4 regions of the Paenibacillus sp. 1781tsa1 genome follow, and region 1 is predicted to be linked to each of the others. Evidence: riboswitches for the same ligand, from Rfam matches in the RefSeq annotation. Region 1 holds a riboswitch; each other region holds the start of a gene.
The links. Region 1 has a riboswitch for cyclic di-AMP ahead of NKT06_RS00535 (C40 family peptidase). Riboswitches for the same ligand answer to the same signal wherever they lie in the genome.
Positions count from the first base shown of each region.

Region 2: it holds a riboswitch for cyclic di-AMP, as region 1 does, so the genes downstream of both, NKT06_RS17485 (3D domain-containing protein) here and NKT06_RS00535 (C40 family peptidase) in region 1, are expected to answer to the same signal.
Region 3: it holds a riboswitch for cyclic di-AMP, as region 1 does, so the genes downstream of both, NKT06_RS10340 (C40 family peptidase) here and NKT06_RS00535 (C40 family peptidase) in region 1, are expected to answer to the same signal.
Region 4: it holds a riboswitch for cyclic di-AMP, as region 1 does, so the genes downstream of both, NKT06_RS07150 (HAD family hydrolase) here and NKT06_RS00535 (C40 family peptidase) in region 1, are expected to answer to the same signal.

Region 1 is NZ_JAMYWY010000001.1:108,508-112,721, forward strand. Features, by position in the region: gene NKT06_RS00525 (c-type cytochrome) at 1-96, opposite strand, end outside; gene NKT06_RS00530 (GNAT family N-acetyltransferase) at 247-741, opposite strand; gene NKT06_RS00535 (C40 family peptidase) at 1,094-1,564, opposite strand; cyclic di-AMP (ydaO/yuaA leader) riboswitch at 1,568-1,705, opposite strand; gene NKT06_RS00540 (hypothetical protein) at 1,951-2,802, opposite strand; gene NKT06_RS00545 (M1 family metallopeptidase) at 2,813-4,214, opposite strand, start outside.
Region 2 is NZ_JAMYWY010000001.1:3,982,762-3,986,975, forward strand. Features, by position in the region: gene NKT06_RS17480 (polysaccharide deacetylase family protein) at 1-708, shown strand, start outside; gene NKT06_RS17485 (3D domain-containing protein) at 816-1,487, opposite strand; cyclic di-AMP (ydaO/yuaA leader) riboswitch at 1,490-1,686, opposite strand; gene NKT06_RS17490 (amino acid ABC transporter ATP-binding protein) at 1,907-2,629, opposite strand; gene NKT06_RS17495 (ABC transporter substrate-binding protein/permease) at 2,616-4,052, opposite strand.
Region 3 is NZ_JAMYWY010000001.1:2,284,705-2,288,918, forward strand. Features, by position in the region: gene NKT06_RS10320 (xanthine phosphoribosyltransferase) at 1-83, shown strand, start outside; gene NKT06_RS10325 (hypothetical protein) at 181-510, shown strand; gene NKT06_RS10330 (hypothetical protein) at 634-852, shown strand; gene NKT06_RS10335 (carboxymuconolactone decarboxylase family protein) at 994-1,323, shown strand; gene NKT06_RS10340 (C40 family peptidase) at 1,423-1,887, opposite strand; cyclic di-AMP (ydaO/yuaA leader) riboswitch at 1,893-2,024, opposite strand; gene pelA (pectate lyase) at 2,444-3,406, shown strand; tRNA gene NKT06_RS10350 (tRNA-Leu) at 3,579-3,663, shown strand; gene xynC (glucuronoarabinoxylan endo-1,4-beta-xylanase XynC) at 3,815-4,214, opposite strand, start outside.
Region 4 is NZ_JAMYWY010000001.1:1,628,253-1,632,466, forward strand. Features, by position in the region: gene NKT06_RS07135 (urease accessory protein UreF) at 1-597, opposite strand, end outside; tRNA gene NKT06_RS07140 (tRNA-Leu) at 1,019-1,101, shown strand; gene NKT06_RS07145 (glutathione peroxidase) at 1,252-1,731, opposite strand; cyclic di-AMP (ydaO/yuaA leader) riboswitch at 2,102-2,277, shown strand; gene NKT06_RS07150 (HAD family hydrolase) at 2,393-2,791, shown strand; gene NKT06_RS07155 (HAD family hydrolase) at 2,957-3,640, shown strand; gene NKT06_RS07160 (Nramp family divalent metal transporter) at 3,776-4,214, opposite strand, start outside.

The DNA of each region.
Region 1 (4,214 bases):
TTCAGCCACTTCTTCTTTCCCTGGAAGCGTAAACATTAAAACAATAGCTAAAGCGCATGCTGCAAAAAATACTCCGCTCATGATCCATTTGTGCATCCCTTATGTCCCCTCCAGAATGAAAGATCATCTAACCTGAAACTATCCATATCATTATAACGGAACCTGTACTGACATCATAGCATTTTGTGGGAAATTTTTGAACTAATCACATAACAAGGCGCAAATTAGGTTGTTTTGCAATCGATTTTAATCACGAGGCCCTTCATAAACCATACAGTGAAAGGGCTTTAAGCCGCTCGGGGTCTGTCGTTCGTATGTATCCTGAGTGACAAATCCACTTTTGAGATAGACTTGAATGGCACGAGCATTCCAAGTGAGCACTTCCAGATCGATCTCATTCTTCGGATTTCGGCGAATGGCTTCCTGTACAATGGCCGTGACAAAAGCTGTCCCTTGACCCTGACCACACAGCTCTGGATGCATGCCGAGGCCAATCCGAGTTACCCCTTGAAGTGGGAAGTATTGAGCAAATCCACATATACGATCGTTCTGATCCAGGACGGTCGCATATTGCTCTTGCCGCAGCTGTGCATCTCCGAATTCCACTTCCAGTGCTTTCATCTGCTCCCAGGGAAGCCAGCTGTAGATATTATAAGGCGGATCATACTGCCAACTGCAGATAAGCTCCGCATGTTCTTCTCGCATGGGTACAACGTGGAACGTCACAGGGGCTTCCTTCATACACTTGCATGCTCCTTTCATTGAAACAGAACTCTTTGTCCACTCTACAAAAGAGCAGTTCATTTAGCAAGTCACCCTTACCAGGAAAAAAATGAAACAAAAGTTCCGTTAATTTCGTTTATATTATAACAGGATGGGTAAAAACATCATAAGGGCACGGACGAACGAACGCAAAATGAGCCTGTTATGTCGCAGGATAGCCCCGAGGGTAACTTGCAAGATGAATCAGGATGGAAGCACAAAAAAACCGCCGGATACATTCCTGCGGAGAATGTACCGGGCGGTTCTGTTATGCTTCTTGCTTCGTTCCAGTATGGTTAATGGTTACAGCATCATGTTGCTCAGCTTGTCCCTAGTCAAGGGCCAGTGATTCATATGCGTCCGTGCTCATAATCCGTTTAGCGCCAACATAACGATTGGCCCAGTAGTTTTCACTCAATGCACTGATCGTAACGCCTTTGGAAGAAGAGGAGTGTGCGAACTTTCCATCCCCTACAAAGATTCCTACATGTGATACGCCTTTGCCTGTTGTATTAAAGAATACCAGATCGCCAGCTCTCATTTCCATGCGGGATACGGAATCACCCATGTCGAATTGGGAACTGGATTGGCGTGCCAAATCAATACCCAACTTGTCGAATACATACCGTGTAAATCCGGAGCAGTCAAAGCCGTTAAGCGTTGTTCCCCCACTTTTGTATGTAGTTCCCATTGCTGAATCAATTACTTTATCCATTTTTGAATCTGCGAATGCGCTACCTGCACCAAGCGATAATGCAAATGTGATGCTAAGTACAGCTGCGGTTAATTTCTTCTTGAACAAGAGATATTCCCCTTCCAACGCCTGCGAGGTTAGCTTAAGGATTCGGTTGAAGGTCCCCTATGATCCCTCTGTAGCAAGATCAATTCACCCATAACTGGTTCCCCCGCTTCCCAGGTGCCAGGAATTTGGCTATGCTAGTTATGCACCTGCGAAATCAAGAAATGACGATTTAATTTTAAGTAGTTACAAATATGAATGTAAAGATTACAAAGTTGTTACTAAAAACTCACTGCGATTATTGTAACAGAGGAGTACGGCTTTGGCAACGTTTAGCAACAAATTTAGCAAAAAAAACCTCGACCTTTGACGGGGAAAGGTTGAGGTTTGCCTATTTATAAGTACATATTAGGCCATGAGTTTAACATGTGATGGTAACAATTTTTAAACTATGTGCTCTCACCTTTGGATATTTTGGACTGCCATAATCGGAAATGGCTGCATATTTTCCACAGATTCAATAGACATCTGGCAAGTGGATACGTCTGTTGTAGTATAAGTCCGGTAAGTCCCGTTAATAACCATGAGCCTGAAGTGAATGCCCCAAAGACGAGCAGGTGGATTCCGCCCAGCAGGAGTGCAATGCCGATAACGGCGATAAGATGACGCAGTGCAATCCAGAGTGCTTTGAGGGTGCCGTGAGCCCCGCCTTCTCCTTCTGGTGCCGACACACCGAACTGCATGTAGAGGATGGCATGGTGGATAATCCAACTATATACAATCCAGGCAGCAACATAAGGTATACCAGGCAAAAGTAATTGAAGGGAATGAAATCCGTCCATGAGAATCGAGTAGAGCTTCGGTATAAGCCAGTAGGCGGGTAGAAGTATCAATAATGTACGTATGGTGTGCAGCAGCATCATCGGTTTCCAGAGTTTTTTGATTCCCCGGACGAATGGGATGCGCTCTTCTGTAGAATTAAAGTGCTGAAGTGAGTAGAGCAGTCCTGCCTGAATGAGGGGGCTGATCAACATGCGAACCAGCAGCATGCCCCCCAGGATCCATAGATAACGATGAACCTCCGGATGGGTAGACAAGTTAAGTTGACTTTCCATTTTGAACAAAAGTGTACTCAGCTCCCCAGCATCAGAATCTGGATAGCGCAGGAGTAGCGGGACGACTGCTGATTGTACCATTCGATAGAAGAAATATCCCCAAATGAGTTGATAAAGAAATAAGAGTGCGGCAATGAACATATGCTGACGGACGAGAAACCAGCCTTCACGTATTTTCGCTTTCACCGTTTCCACCTCACCATGACAGACCTCCGAATATAGCTTCTATTAGTTTGGTTACACTCATGCTCCAGCGGGATTTTGCCTGCTCATCCAGTCCGGATTTCAGGAAATTGTTCATATGGCGGTTCTCCAGCACGATCGTGTATAGGGGATCGGTCATGGCCCAGGATACGGGGGATGTGTGCGTTAATTTATAGGTAATGCGATCTTCTTTGCCATCCCATTGCTTGGTGAGGATATGTCCGTCTTCAAAAGCAATTCGAACAGGAACGGCGTTGTAATCACTGCCTTTTTTGGCGATCGTCACGGATGACTCGTACAATGTTTGACCGTCTTTCTGTACAGGCGTAACACGAATCTTCTCTACAGCAAAGTCAGCCATTCCATTACCATAGACGTATTGGTCAAAATAATCAGACCAGGAAGTGCGGGTCACTTGTTCCACAACGTTCTGAAAATCAGCTGAAGTGGGATGTTTGAAGCGGTACTTCTTTACATAGGTAGAGAGAATGCGTTCCATCTTTTTTGTGCCGACTTGATGTTCAATACCAAGCAATACAAGCTTGCCACGTGTGTAGACATTGGCTGCATACTCATTCTGTGAATCGAACTTCCAGGATTCTTGCGTTAAGGATGAAGGAGACGTAATCAGTCCCGATTGTACCGGCAGATTCGGAATCAATCCGTATTCCTGCTCCATCAGTTTGTCTTCTGCATAAGAGGTGAACCCCTCATCCAGCCAGGCTTCCTCAAATTCGTTGCTGGCAACCATGCCGTAGAAGTACTGGTGTCCGATCTCGTGGACTACGGTACGTTCCAAGTCATAACCTGGAGTAGTGTCATCAGCTCCAAAGGCCGTAACTAGCGTAGGGTATTCCATACCTCCAGCACCGTTCCCCGCTTTGGGTGGAACAACGATGGATAAGGTAGCGTAAGGATAGGGGCCAAACCATTTGCTATAATTGGCTAGTGCGGCCTTCGCGGCGTAGAAATAACGTTCTTTCAGATCCTGATGAGCAGGATCTAAATATAACTTGATTCGTACACCAGGCACATTGGGTGCAGAGAAGGGTTCCTCGGCGTAGACAAAATCCGGCGAAGCTGCCCAGGCGAAATCATGCACATCATCGGCATAGAATTGATAGACTTTTTCTCCGTTCTTCACCACGGCTTGTTGCGTTGGAAATCCGGTAGCAGCAACTTTGTATGTTTCAGGCACTCGAATACGCACACTATATATACCGAAGTCGGCGTAAAACTCTGAATTGCCATGGTATTGGTGCAGATTCCAGCCTTCCGTTGTCCGTCCGCGCCTGCCCACAGGTTCATAGGCACTTAATTTGGGAAACCATTGACCTGCCATGACAAAATCATCAGCAGTTCCCATCCGGGCAAAAATCTTTGGCAGATTCACT
Region 2 (4,214 bases), 3.9 Mb from region 1:
GACCCGCCAAGTGAATCGGTATCCAGTTCTGATTCCGTAGAAGAAGAACAACTGACACTGGGACAGTTACGTCAAAAATATGCCGATACGTTCAAAACCAATGGTCCTTCAACGAAACAGGTTGCGCTGACATTTGATGATGTGCCCGATCCACGGTTCACTCCGCAAGTGTTGGATCTGCTGAAAAAGTATAAAGTCAGAGCTACTTTTTTCATCGTTGGTAGTCGTGCTGAGAAGCACCCCGATTTGGTAAAAAGGATTGTTAAGGAAGGGCACATTGTTGGCAATCACAGCTACAATCATCCAGAGTTCAGTAAACTGTCGATGAATGCCTTCCGCAAACAAATTTTACATACCGGGGATATCATTCGCCATTTGGCGGGATACACGCCCAAGATGATTCGACCTCCGTACGGAGACATTAATGAAGAACAGCTGAAATGGGCTGCCAGACAACATTATAGTATTGTGAACTGGAACGTTGACTCCCTGGACTGGAAAGGTCTTCCCAAGGAAAAGGTGAAAGATAACATTTTATCTGCCGTAAAACCTGGATCCATCATTCTGCAACATGCAGGAGGCGGTGTAGGATCCAATCTGAATGGCACGATCGAGGCCTTGCCTGAAATTATTGAGGAACTGCGTAACCGGGGGTATGAACTGGTTACCTTGGACGAAATGCTCGGATTACCGAAGGCCAAAGAATAGAATAACCGTCTCAGGAAATTATGAACATATTAAAAGGGTGCTGTTCAATCGCAAGTTAGCGACTGGCAGACACCCTGTTTGAATTCATTTTAGATGTAATTTACGCTCTACTTCAGAATGTACAACTCGATATCCTGAAAACCAAATGTGCTTACCGACTGCTTGCTACCAGGGATGAAGATATCAATCCTGTGACCCTTGATTGCACCGCCCACGTCACGTGCTGTGGCTACAAAAGCCTGTTTTGGCAATCCTGGATGGCTGTGACCCGTTACCAGTACTTTGGTTCCAAGTGGAATCACACTTGGATCAACTGCAATCGTACCCAGTTCAAGGTCATTCCCGAAATAATCGACCGCACCCCATCCTCCATTTTCAGACGGATCTGCAGAGTATGCCGTTGCTTTCACGTTCACAGCTTTACTGTAATCGAATGTTTTACCCCACGCTTGAACCACTTTGTTATCTGTGTTAACGTCCAAGCTTGCTGTGGTAACCGTTTTGGCTTGGGTCTTGCTTTCCGTCGCCGCGGCAGCTACATTGTTTGCCTTAGCGGGAATCGTAATTTTCAAACCACCATAAATGTTGTAAGGCGAAATGTCGTTGTTTGCTTTAACTAACGTGTTAACTGCTACTCCGTATTGTTTCGATAAGGTGTAGAAGGTATCCCCCTCTTTGGCCACATGAACTGAATCGGCGTGAGCCGGAACGGCTTGAATGAGCATTGCTGTTGTCATTAATGCTACTGCTGTTTTGGCTATACGTTTCTTGTTAATCATGGTCTTCCTCCCTCATTATGCCTGCGAAGTTAGTTGTCGGATTCGGATGAGGAGCCCACCCTATAGGTTCATCATTACATTTGAAACGATATGTACCCCTAATTCACCCCAAGCAGTGTGCTGTAGATCTTCCCCCTGCACAATCTGCATCGTTACATCCCCCGCACTCCCTGTCCGGAAGTTTCGGCAGAGTTCAATATATCACAATTTTGTAACCTGAACTTGTAGTAATTCTTACCAAATGGTTTTAACATGTGTAAGCACGTGTAAGAATACTGAATAATCTAAAAGTGTCGGAAGAGATATCCCCTATATATTTGGTAACAGAATAGTTACTTTTTTGAATTCCATATATAATTATTTTCAATAAAAAATAGCGTCACCGACTTGAAGTCAGTAACGCTATTTAATCACTTCATTTAGAGTACTTTCGCAAGAAAATCACGTGTACGTGAATTTTTCGGTGCTCCAAACACCTCATCAGGTGTTCCCTCTTCCACAATAACCCCGCCATCCATGAACAGGATTCGATCTCCAACTTCACGTGCAAAACCCATCTCATGTGTTACGATGACCATAGTCATACCGCCTTCTGCAAGACGTTTCATGACATCCAGTACCTCACCGACCATCTCGGGGTCCAATGCCGACGTAGGCTCGTCAAACAGCATGACATGAGGCTGCATGGCCAATGCTCTAGCAATGGCGATCCGCTGCTTCTGTCCACCGGACAGCTGATTCGGGAATGTATCTTTTTTATCATACAAACCCACGGTGTTAAGCAGATCAGCAGCAATTTTCTCCGCTTCCAAAGTGGATTGTCTCTTCACTTTAATCGGAGCGATCGTGATGTTTTGCTCTACCGTTTTGTGTGGGAACAGGTTGAAATGCTGAAACACCATACCCATTTTCTCCCGAGTTGCGTTAATGTTGTGCTTGGGATCCGTGATTGACACGCCTTCAAAATCAATCTCTCCCGAGGTAGGCTGCTCCAGCAGGTTCAAACAACGTAAGAATGTACTTTTACCTGAACCGGAAGGTCCGATGACCACGACAACCTCACCTTTGCCAATCGTCACGTTAATGCCCTTAAGCACATCGTTATTTCCATAAGATTTGTGTAATTGTCTAACGTCTATCACTTGCACTCAACTTCCTTTCCAGTCGTCCCAGCAGCTTGGACAAAATGAACGTCATTACAAAGTAGATGGCTGCTGCAATCAAAAATGGACTCAAGCCTTGATACGTAATGTTTTTGACCACACTTGCCTGATACATAATGTCCACCATACCGATAACGGAGATAATAGAGGATTCCTTGATGATGGTAATGAATTCATTACCGATCGCAGGTAATACAGCTTTGAAGGCCTGTGGCAATATGATATAACGCATCGCGGCGCCTCTTCCCATACCTAACGAACGCGCTGCCTCCAACTGACCACGATCCACACCTTGGATACCTGCACGGAAAATCTCCGCCAGATAGGCACCACTATTGATTGAAAGTGTAATGATACCTGCCTGAAGTGCCGTGAAGTTAATGCCAAAGCTTAGGGAAAAACCATAGTAAATAATCATCAATTGTACCAGCATCGGTGTGCCACGGATCACTTCAACGTAAGCTGTACCGATCCAGCGCAAGATTGCAGCGTCATGCAAACGGAACAAACAGATGATCAATCCAATAATTACCCCGAAGATAACCCCAAGTGCAGACAACAGAAGTGTGTATCCTACACCTGTAGCATAAAAACTTTTGTACTGCCAGAATACTTGGAAAATATTTTGTGATTTGTTCGCTTTATCCGCCATCAAGAGGCTGGCGTCGGTCACCATCTGGTTGATTTTATCTTCACTTTTCAATCGCTCAAGTGTTCCATTTACTGCAGCTAGCAGCTCAGTATTTCCTTTACGAATCCCGATTGCAGCTTCTGCTTGCTCTTCGTCCGGAACAGCAGCAGCAAGTCCAATGATATCGTCCAGATAACCTGCAGCAACAGTGTCTTCAACGATTGCCGCGTCAATGCGTTTGGTTTGCAGTTGAAGCACGATATCGGAGATTTTATCAAGCGCAGTAAGCTTCGCTCCTGGAATACTCTGTCCGATCGTTTCCTGAATGGAGCCTTTCTGAACGCCAATTTTCGCATTTTCAAGTTCTGCCATGGTTGGATATTTGTCTTTATCCACATTGCGAACCATAATCACTTGTTTTGATTTATAATAGGTATCGGAAAAATCGATACTTTTCTTCCGCTCATCCGTCGGCGTCATACCTGAAATTACCAGATCAACACGCCCGCTCTGCAATGAAGGCAGAAGACCGTCGAAGCCCATATCCTCAATCACAAGCTCAGCGCCAAGATCTTTGGCAATCTCTTTGGCGATCTCAATATCGAAACCGACGATTTCATCTTTGCCATTAATCACTTTATGGAATTCATAGGGTGCAAAATCGGCACTTGTACCGAGCACCAGCTTTTTACTGCTTGAATTATCTGTAGTTCCACTTGCAAGTGCCGCAGGAACGGCAGTTGTCAGCAGAACGACAAAGGTTAACAGCATCATGGTGTAACGACTTATTAATTTCAACCTTTTTCTCTCCCCTTACAATACTTTGTATGCTTCTCATGTTGATGACTGAGTCATTATAAAGTACAATGCATGATTATGCAATGCATTTTAACATTACAAATCTTGACTTGTTTCTGAAAAATTGAAGCAAAC
Region 3 (4,214 bases), 2.2 Mb from region 1:
AACAGGGTATTCCGGTGGAAGCCTTGGTACGCATTCGTTCGCTGAACGATGGAACGGTACAATTTGACGATAACGAAATGTGACATTTTAAAGGAATAGGGCCTATTTTTTGAACTATGCCTTTGCATGACCGCGAATTTCATTTATAATGGGGTTATGTTAGGGAGAGGAGGCAACACCATGGGGAACCAACCGGCAACAGAACAATTCTTTAATGATAAGCTGGCGGAATCGAAAGTTCATTTTGAACGTGCCCTGGATTGTAAACATACGGAATTCGATGACCTTTATCCCTATATGATTGAACATCCTCAATTTTTCTGGTACAAACGCTATGTTGCCTGGTCAGAATTACTGACGATTGTAGGCTTGTGCGAAGAGTTGTCCTTCTCTTGGAAAGAACAATTTACACCGCATCAAGTGGAGTACCTTGAAGAACGTGTGATGTCCGCCAAAGTGCTTGATTTTTGGTTCGAGAAGAACGACAGCAAAGAGCACGCGCAGCGGTAACTTTCAGTCGGGACATAATTTCGAATGACATGACAGTCCAATACAGTCACGTGAGACCTAAATGACTTTTCATTTAGGTCTCTTTTTGTAAATAAATAAATTTGGAATATAGGAGCCATGAACATGATTAGTGATACAGAATTGGACGCCCTGCGTCTGTCAGGTGAAAAAGTCAGAGTAGTACGGGACGAGCTGGAATCTAACGATGTAACCGGGATTGTAGTTGCCTGGGATGGCGAGCAGGTACTTATCCGTCGTCAGAATCGACGTGTCGTCAAGTTGGATCGCAGTTACCGTTATCAGTTGTTCAGCGAACCGCGGCAAAGTCCACTTGGTGAGTAACAACGATCATTATGTCAGAAGTAGGGGCGTATAAATGTTTGGAATTACCATGATTTCTTGGCATAATTGACTCACTCGGGAGAGAAGATAGGTACAGTGAGGAAATTCTGTAACTATAGCCGAGAGGGTGTGCTACAAGACATGACATTGATGAATGATAAAGTTCATGCCTACAAGGATCAGATTGGAGCATTAAGCGATGTGCTGCCAGGTGTGGTAAAGTCGTATCATGAGTTTACAGGAGAATGTTTCCAACCTGGCGTGATTGATGCCAAGACAAAACAGCTAATTGCGCTCGGCATTGGATTGTTTGCCAACAATGAGGTATGTACCTTCTACCATGTAGAAGAAGCTCGTGCCAAGGGTGCTACAGATCAAGAGATCATGGAGACCGTAGCCGTGGCGGGAGCTGTAGGAGGCGGACACGCCCTGTCTCAGGGCGCGATGCGAGTGCAAAAGGCGCTCCATTAAGTGCAGATGGAGGTAGTCAAAGAACTGTTCTCATAAAGAGGAAGCCAAACAAAAGAGGAGGTTCCGGGTTGATCCGGAGCCTCCTCTTTGATATCATACCTACATTTTACCCAACATTTTATCATACATAAACTGTCCAGTTACCCGACGTGCTGTCACGTAGCGGTCATTGAAGTATGGATTCGATAACTTAGTGATGCTTACACCTTTACTGCTCGAGGCGTGAGCGAATTGTCCGCCGCCAATATACACCCCTGTATGTGAAATGCCTTTGCCTGTTGTATTAAAGAACACCAGATCACCTGTCCGAACATTGCTCTTGGCTACCGGAGTACCTGCTTTGGCTTGCTGTTGCGAAGTACGTGGCAATTCAATGCTGTATTTGTTGAAAATATATCTCATAAACCCGGAACAGTCGAAGCCGGCCAGAGTCGTGCCACCCCACTTGTAAGGTATACCTGTCATGTTGTTCACTACGGAGTTAATACTGCTTGCCTCTGTGCTTGTTGCCCCGGATGTAAATAGTACAGCCGCTCCAAAAATGGAGATAATCAGTTTTTTCAAAATCAATGTTCTCCCTTCGATGCCTACGGAGTTAGCTAAGGGTTCGGTAGAAGGTTCCCTATATTTCCTATGTATAAGAATAATTCACCCAAAATGGTTCCCCCGTTTTCAAATCTGAAACTCGGCAAATGAATAATTAAGTTTTTGTAACTATTTGAAACTATATTGCATAAATGCGTAATTGTCAAACCCTTTTAAACCCCTTCGTAATACCTCAATGTTAGCGGAATTAATGTTTTTCCATGAAAGAAGAGATCAAGTTTGGGTATCATTCATGACAAAAACGTCATTATTGATTCGTTTGAGACGAATTTGGATAAATAAATAGGTTTGTCATGAGTTAAAAGAACTATTCCGTTATGTAGGATTTAAGAGATTATATTCATTAAGTTGCATATATTGACAGTAATCGATTTTTTGCATATTATCTGATTATCCAATCCACATATTGGATGAAAATTGATTTTATTGTGTTATATATTCAAATTAAGGAGGTTGAGGACTGGTCTTATAGGTAAGGTAGAATTGTGGACGTTATTACAATGAACATGGGAGAGTGTTACATTTGAAAGCAAAGAAAATAGTTACTTTTGTCCTGGCATGCGCCATGGTGTTCTCAACAGTTGGAATTGCAGTTCTCCCTGTAGGGACGGTATCTGCTGCTGATGCATCGGGTACTACAGCGAGTATTTCAGATGTTTTGAAGAACCAACTGCCGGATGGAGGTTGGAGAAAAGATTATAAACAAACAAGTGGAGAGTGGGCGAAGTCCACGATTGACAACAAGGCTACATACTCAGAAATTAGAAGATTGGCGAAGGAATTTAAAAAGACGAATGATCCACGCTACTCCACAGCTGCAATCAAAGGAATCAACTTTTTGATCAATATGCAGTATTCAAACGGCGGATGGCCACAAGTCTACCAAAGCTCCGGATATCACAAGCATATTACTTACAATGACGATGCCATGATTAATGTAATGATTATGCTCGATGAAGTAGCAGCACGCAAAGGTGATTTCTCGTTTATCGACAATACACTTGCTAATCGCAGTAAAAATTCAGTTGCCAAAGGTGTAGAGGCGATTCTGAATACACAAGTCGTTTCGGGCGGCAAGCTGACAGCATGGGGACAACAACATGATTCTGGTTCTCTTAAACCAGCGAGCGCAAGAATCTACGAGGTACCATCGCTGACGGCTGGAGAGAGTGTAACGATTGTTAAATTCCTGAAAACGAGACCTGCCAACGCTAAAATTACCGCCTCCATCAAAGGAGCGGAGGAGTGGTTTAACAAGGTGAAAATTACGGGTTACAAGTATGAAAGAGCAAATGGAGATAGCAAAATCATCGCTGACTCCAAAGCGGCACCGATTTGGGCACGCTTCTATGAGATCGGAACGGATAAACCCATCTTTATTGGTCGTGACGGGGTAGTTAAATACAAATTAAGTGATATTGATAAAGAAAGAAGAGGCGGCTACGCATGGTATGGCAACTGGCCTTCCAAGCTGTAGTTTGAGTATACCTTCGTTTTAATGAACCAAACGATGAGTAGTTAAAGGTAAAGCCCGAATCGACATGGATGTCTGGTTCGGGCTTTAATGTTATTATTTTCAGTGTTGACATGATAGGTGCCGCATGATATATTATTTCTTGTCGCCGAGATTAATCACGGAGATACAATATGCGGTCGTGGCGGAATTGGCAGACGCGCACGGTTCAGGTCCGTGTGGGCTAACCCCCCGTGGAGGTTCGAGTCCTCTCGACCGCATCTAATCAAAAGACTCCTTAAGCTAATGCTTAAGGAGTCTTTTTTGTTTGCATTTTTTGATTGAAATACTAACGTTAGAACTTGAGAGTCCAAGAGGTTAGGGCTTGGGTGCATGAACAACAAATGGTCTTCCATCAGCCAAACGGATCGTTTATTGCGCTGCGGTAATATTAATACTGTCAATATTGGGTCCTTCCGTTCCGGTGGTCACAACTTTTAATGTATTGGTCCCCGTGTTCATGGGGACCTGTATTGTTTTTTCAACCCAAGTGGACCAGCTTCCCGTTGCCGGAAAAGGCTCATTGCTGATGACTTTGGTTCCGTTAACAAAAATGTCGAGGTTACGGGTTCCGCTTTCCAGCGCATAACGAAACTTTACATTTTTGGTGCCTGTAATCGTGTTGTTAATAGCGTTCCATTGAATGGCTGAACCAGTCATTGCGTTGAAGTTGACATACCCGGAGCCAGTGTAACCAGGATAGATCGTTTCAATGGCAGCTTCCGTAAGTGTCGTTCCGGTCTCTGCTTCATAAGTAGTACCGCTGCCTGTA
Region 4 (4,214 bases), 1.5 Mb from region 1:
GCTGACGGTATTCCATTCATTCTCAAGATCCGTGGCCAGGCGGACGATCAGATCTTTGGTTGTATCGTTGTTCAGGGGAATGACTTTGGAGGCTTCGGTTATGCAGGCATTCATGGCTGAATGCAGGTAACCAAGGACCGCCTCCTCGACCGGGATGTCGAGGTGGTGGTTAATCCAGGCGTGAACAGTGGAGAGGCAGCCAACCGAATCGTATTTGGCGAAGATCTGTTCGAGCTGGCTGAAATCAATCCAGGGGTGCAGAGCGCGTGCCAGTCTGATCAATCGTTTTCCCATGGCGGCAGCTTGTTCTCTGAGATCTCCAGGAGTTCGCTGAACATGGACCAGCTTGTCGATCAGAGCTATCCGCCATGTATCTTTGTGATCTGCTGCGGTATAGATGCCTTTGATGGCCATGCCTTCAAGACGAACAATGCTGGGATGCAACTGACAACGCATGAATGATTCGAGATCTTCAGCATTACGAATGGTACCCTCCCTGATATGGATATCCATGCCGAAGGAATGGGTAAACCCTCCAACCTGAATAGAGGAATCAAGCAGTTTGACATAATCGAGCAGCTTATTCCCACGGTTCACAATCATTCGCCTCCTGTGTTCGTTAAATGTCATGTTAAATGACATTTATATTCCTTTTTGTTTGCTTTATATTTGAAAATCCGAATTATATGATAGTTATCATCCCATAAATGTCCGCATTTTGTCAATAGAATTGATGGAATTTAATGTATTAAATCTAAATTCAATTATATGTGTTATTTTATATTACTCATAATGTAAGTTATTAGTCGCAGGGAGGACTATATATAATGAATCAACAAAATCGGCTCTAGCCGAAAAAAGAGGGGATCGAATCTAATGATATGCAGTTCATGGATAAACATGACGAGAATATGCGTTTTTTGAGGAAAATGCCTACCCAAAAAGAAGGTTTAAAAAACACTTTACTTTTAGTTCTGAACCCGGTATAATCAATTCTGTTGCCGATTATTTACGACATGCGGTCGTGGTGGAATGGCAGACACGCTATCTTGAGGGGGTAGTGGGCGTATGCCCGTGGAGGTTCGAGTCCTCTCGACCGCATCATATGAACGATTAAGAAGAAGCTTTCCATTAATGGAAAGCTTCTTTTTTTACTTTTTTGAACAGTCTGACATCAAGGTTTGAGAAAAAAAGGCCATCCATTACCGGGGGACGATTGTACCTTCCCTTCCAGCTATGGTGGCCGATGTATTATTTTTGCAGCAAGTTCTTGATATCTTCTTCAATTTTGTCAGGTGTTGTTTTGGGAGCATAACGTTTAACTACCTGTCCGTTCTGATCCACGAGGAACTTGGTAAAATTCCATTTGATTGTTTTGGAGCCGAGCAGGCCGGGTGCTTCTTTGCTAAGGTGCTGGAAGAGAGGGTGAGCGCTTGAGCCGTTCACATCAATTTTCTCAAACATCGGGAAGCTTACGCCATAATTCATCTGACAGAACTCGGCGATATCGTCGGAAGATCCTTTTTCCTGTGCAAACTGGTTGCTTGGAAAACCAAGGACTTCAAATGGCGCATCCTGGAACTTGTCTTGCAGTTCTTGCAGACCTTTGAATTGAGGAGTAAGTCCGCATGAGCTTGCCGTATTCACAATCAGTAACACTTTATCACGGTAGTCGGACATTTCAACTTCTTGACCGCGAAGGGTATTCACTTTGTAATCGTAGACTGTCATCTCAATCGCCTCCATGATATCATCTGATATCTCTTATTATATTGGTTGCAATTAATTAATGCAAAACTTATATGGTGTTAAATGAATCAAAACAGGCAAGTTGTGCAGATTGCGTGAATGAATTGCGAAGTGATTTTCGCCAGAGTGAGAATTAGATAGCCTTGAAGAGGTGGATAGAGTATAACCATATTGTAAGCGTTATTATATATGAATAATGGCGAAAATCTGCCGATTCGGTGATCTGTCCGGACTTTACACCGCCATGGCACGGGTGTATGATTCATAACGTAATTTCAATTTAAACTAAATTGTACTTGAAAAACGAAACAAACGATAATATCGCTCGATCTTAACTTAAGATATACGAACGATGTTTTAATCGCTGAGTTTCCATTCATTCATGAGTGGGAAACGGGGGAACCAACGGAATGCGCTGTCTTGGACAGTAGGCATTCATGGGGTGAATTTTCCGGTGACAGCCGGAAATAGGGCGACTCTCGCGCCCGAATCCGTCAGCTAACCTCGTAAGCGTTAAAGGGAGAGGCAACAAGCCGTACGCTGGTTCATGGCGTTTTCGCCATGGATTCTTTAAGAAGCGTTCGGGAGGCCTTGGTCCCCCACGCTTCTTTTTTGTTGTCTTTTCACGCCAAGGGAGGAACGAATGATGGATACTGAGATGATCTTAGTGACTGCTCCTAATGAAGCAGGACGCAAATTTATCAAATTGCTGATGTACAAAAAAATGCCGTTTGCCGTTCTAACCAACAGTGCAGGGGAAGAGCGCAGACTCCGTAGAATCGGAGTAGAGCATGTCATTCGCATGAATACGGCTGCAGCTCAAAAATGGTTTTTGCCGCAGGGCAGTGTGGGCAACGTGTTTATTTTCGAGAACAGCCTGAACCTGACCTGTCGTTATTTACAGATCTGTAGATCATGGACATCGAAATCCCTGTGCGTCATTACGGAGCAAAGCCATCCGAAGGGAATCTATCGGGGAATGGGTGCAGACCGGATTGTATATTCGCTTAACGGAGAGGTCGGCTTTCTCCTCAATGGTTAATGCCATAGCTTCTGATTGCTCAGGTGTAAGGTGCCTGTTATAATTGAAAGTATCGATAAACGGAAATTTGAGGAGACTCATGCAAGATGGTGAGTCTTTTTTTTTATGGTTTTAAAGGTGAACACGAACTCTTAGATTGCCTGTGGCTTACAAGGAGGAATTGGCGTGCCGGATGTGGGTGGATTAAAGTGGTTGTTTTTTGACGTTGGAGATACGCTGGTGGACGAATGGGAGCCGGTTGATGATATTATCGGACAGTTCGTCCGCGAAGCCAGTGCTTTGGGGTATCCGGTGAAGATTGAGGCAGTACGTGAACTGTTCGCGAACTGTTACCAGAAATATGAGCAATGGCCTATGAGGGTGGCGATTCGCACATTCATTGAAGACGAGGGACATCAGAAACAGATTCAGGACAAGCTGAAGTTTCAAAAAGATCTTGAACGTCCTTTTCCTTCAGCGGATTCCGTTCTTCAGCAGTTGTCGCGGTATTATCGCATTGGCATTATTGCCAATCAGAGTCCTGGAACGGAAGAAAGACTGGAGAGTTACGGACTGCGGAAGTATGTTGATGTTCTGGCCTGCTCGGCTGAAGAAGGGGTGTCCAAGCCAGATCCAGAGTTATACGCTGTAGCCTTGAAACAGGCAGGTTGTGCGCCGGAGGAAGCCGTCATGGTCGGGGATCGGATTGATAACGATATCATTCCTGCCCGGAAGCTGGGCATGCGTACGATTCGAATTATGCAGGGTTACGGAAGATTCCAGCCAGACCGATCGGATGACGAACGCGCGGATTGGACTGTGGATTCATTGGATCAACTTCTGCCTTTACTGATACCCAATCAGGATTAGATGATTGTTTGTTAGAGCTAGAGTTTTACTGCAAAAAGAAACGCGTTGCTGTACTGCAACAATAAAGGCTGATCAACTTGGTATTGAATACCGGAGTTGATCAGCCTTTTTAGTATTTAGTCGATCAGAACGAGATCAGAATAACCGGATCGTTTGAATGAGCAGATATACATTCAGCACAACGATAATTGCTGTAATGAGCCATGAGATGATTTTGAGCCACAATTTGTTGGCGAATGCACCCATGCTTTTTTTATCACTCGTGAACATCACCAGAGGGATTACCGCAAAAGGTAATTGAAGCGACAGCACAACCTGACTCAAAATGAGCAGTTCTTCTGTGCCGTGTTCTCCTGCAATTGCTGTGACAATTACTGCCGGGATGATGGCGATCAGACGTGTGACCAGTCTCCGCAGCCAAGAGGGAATCCGAATGTTGAGGAAACCTTCCATAACAATCTGCCCAGCGAGTGTACCTGTAAGGGTAGAATTCTGGCCTGATGCTAACAGCGCTACACCGAACAGGATACTTGCGATTGTAGTCCCTAATAGGGGTGTCAGCAAGTGGTAGGCA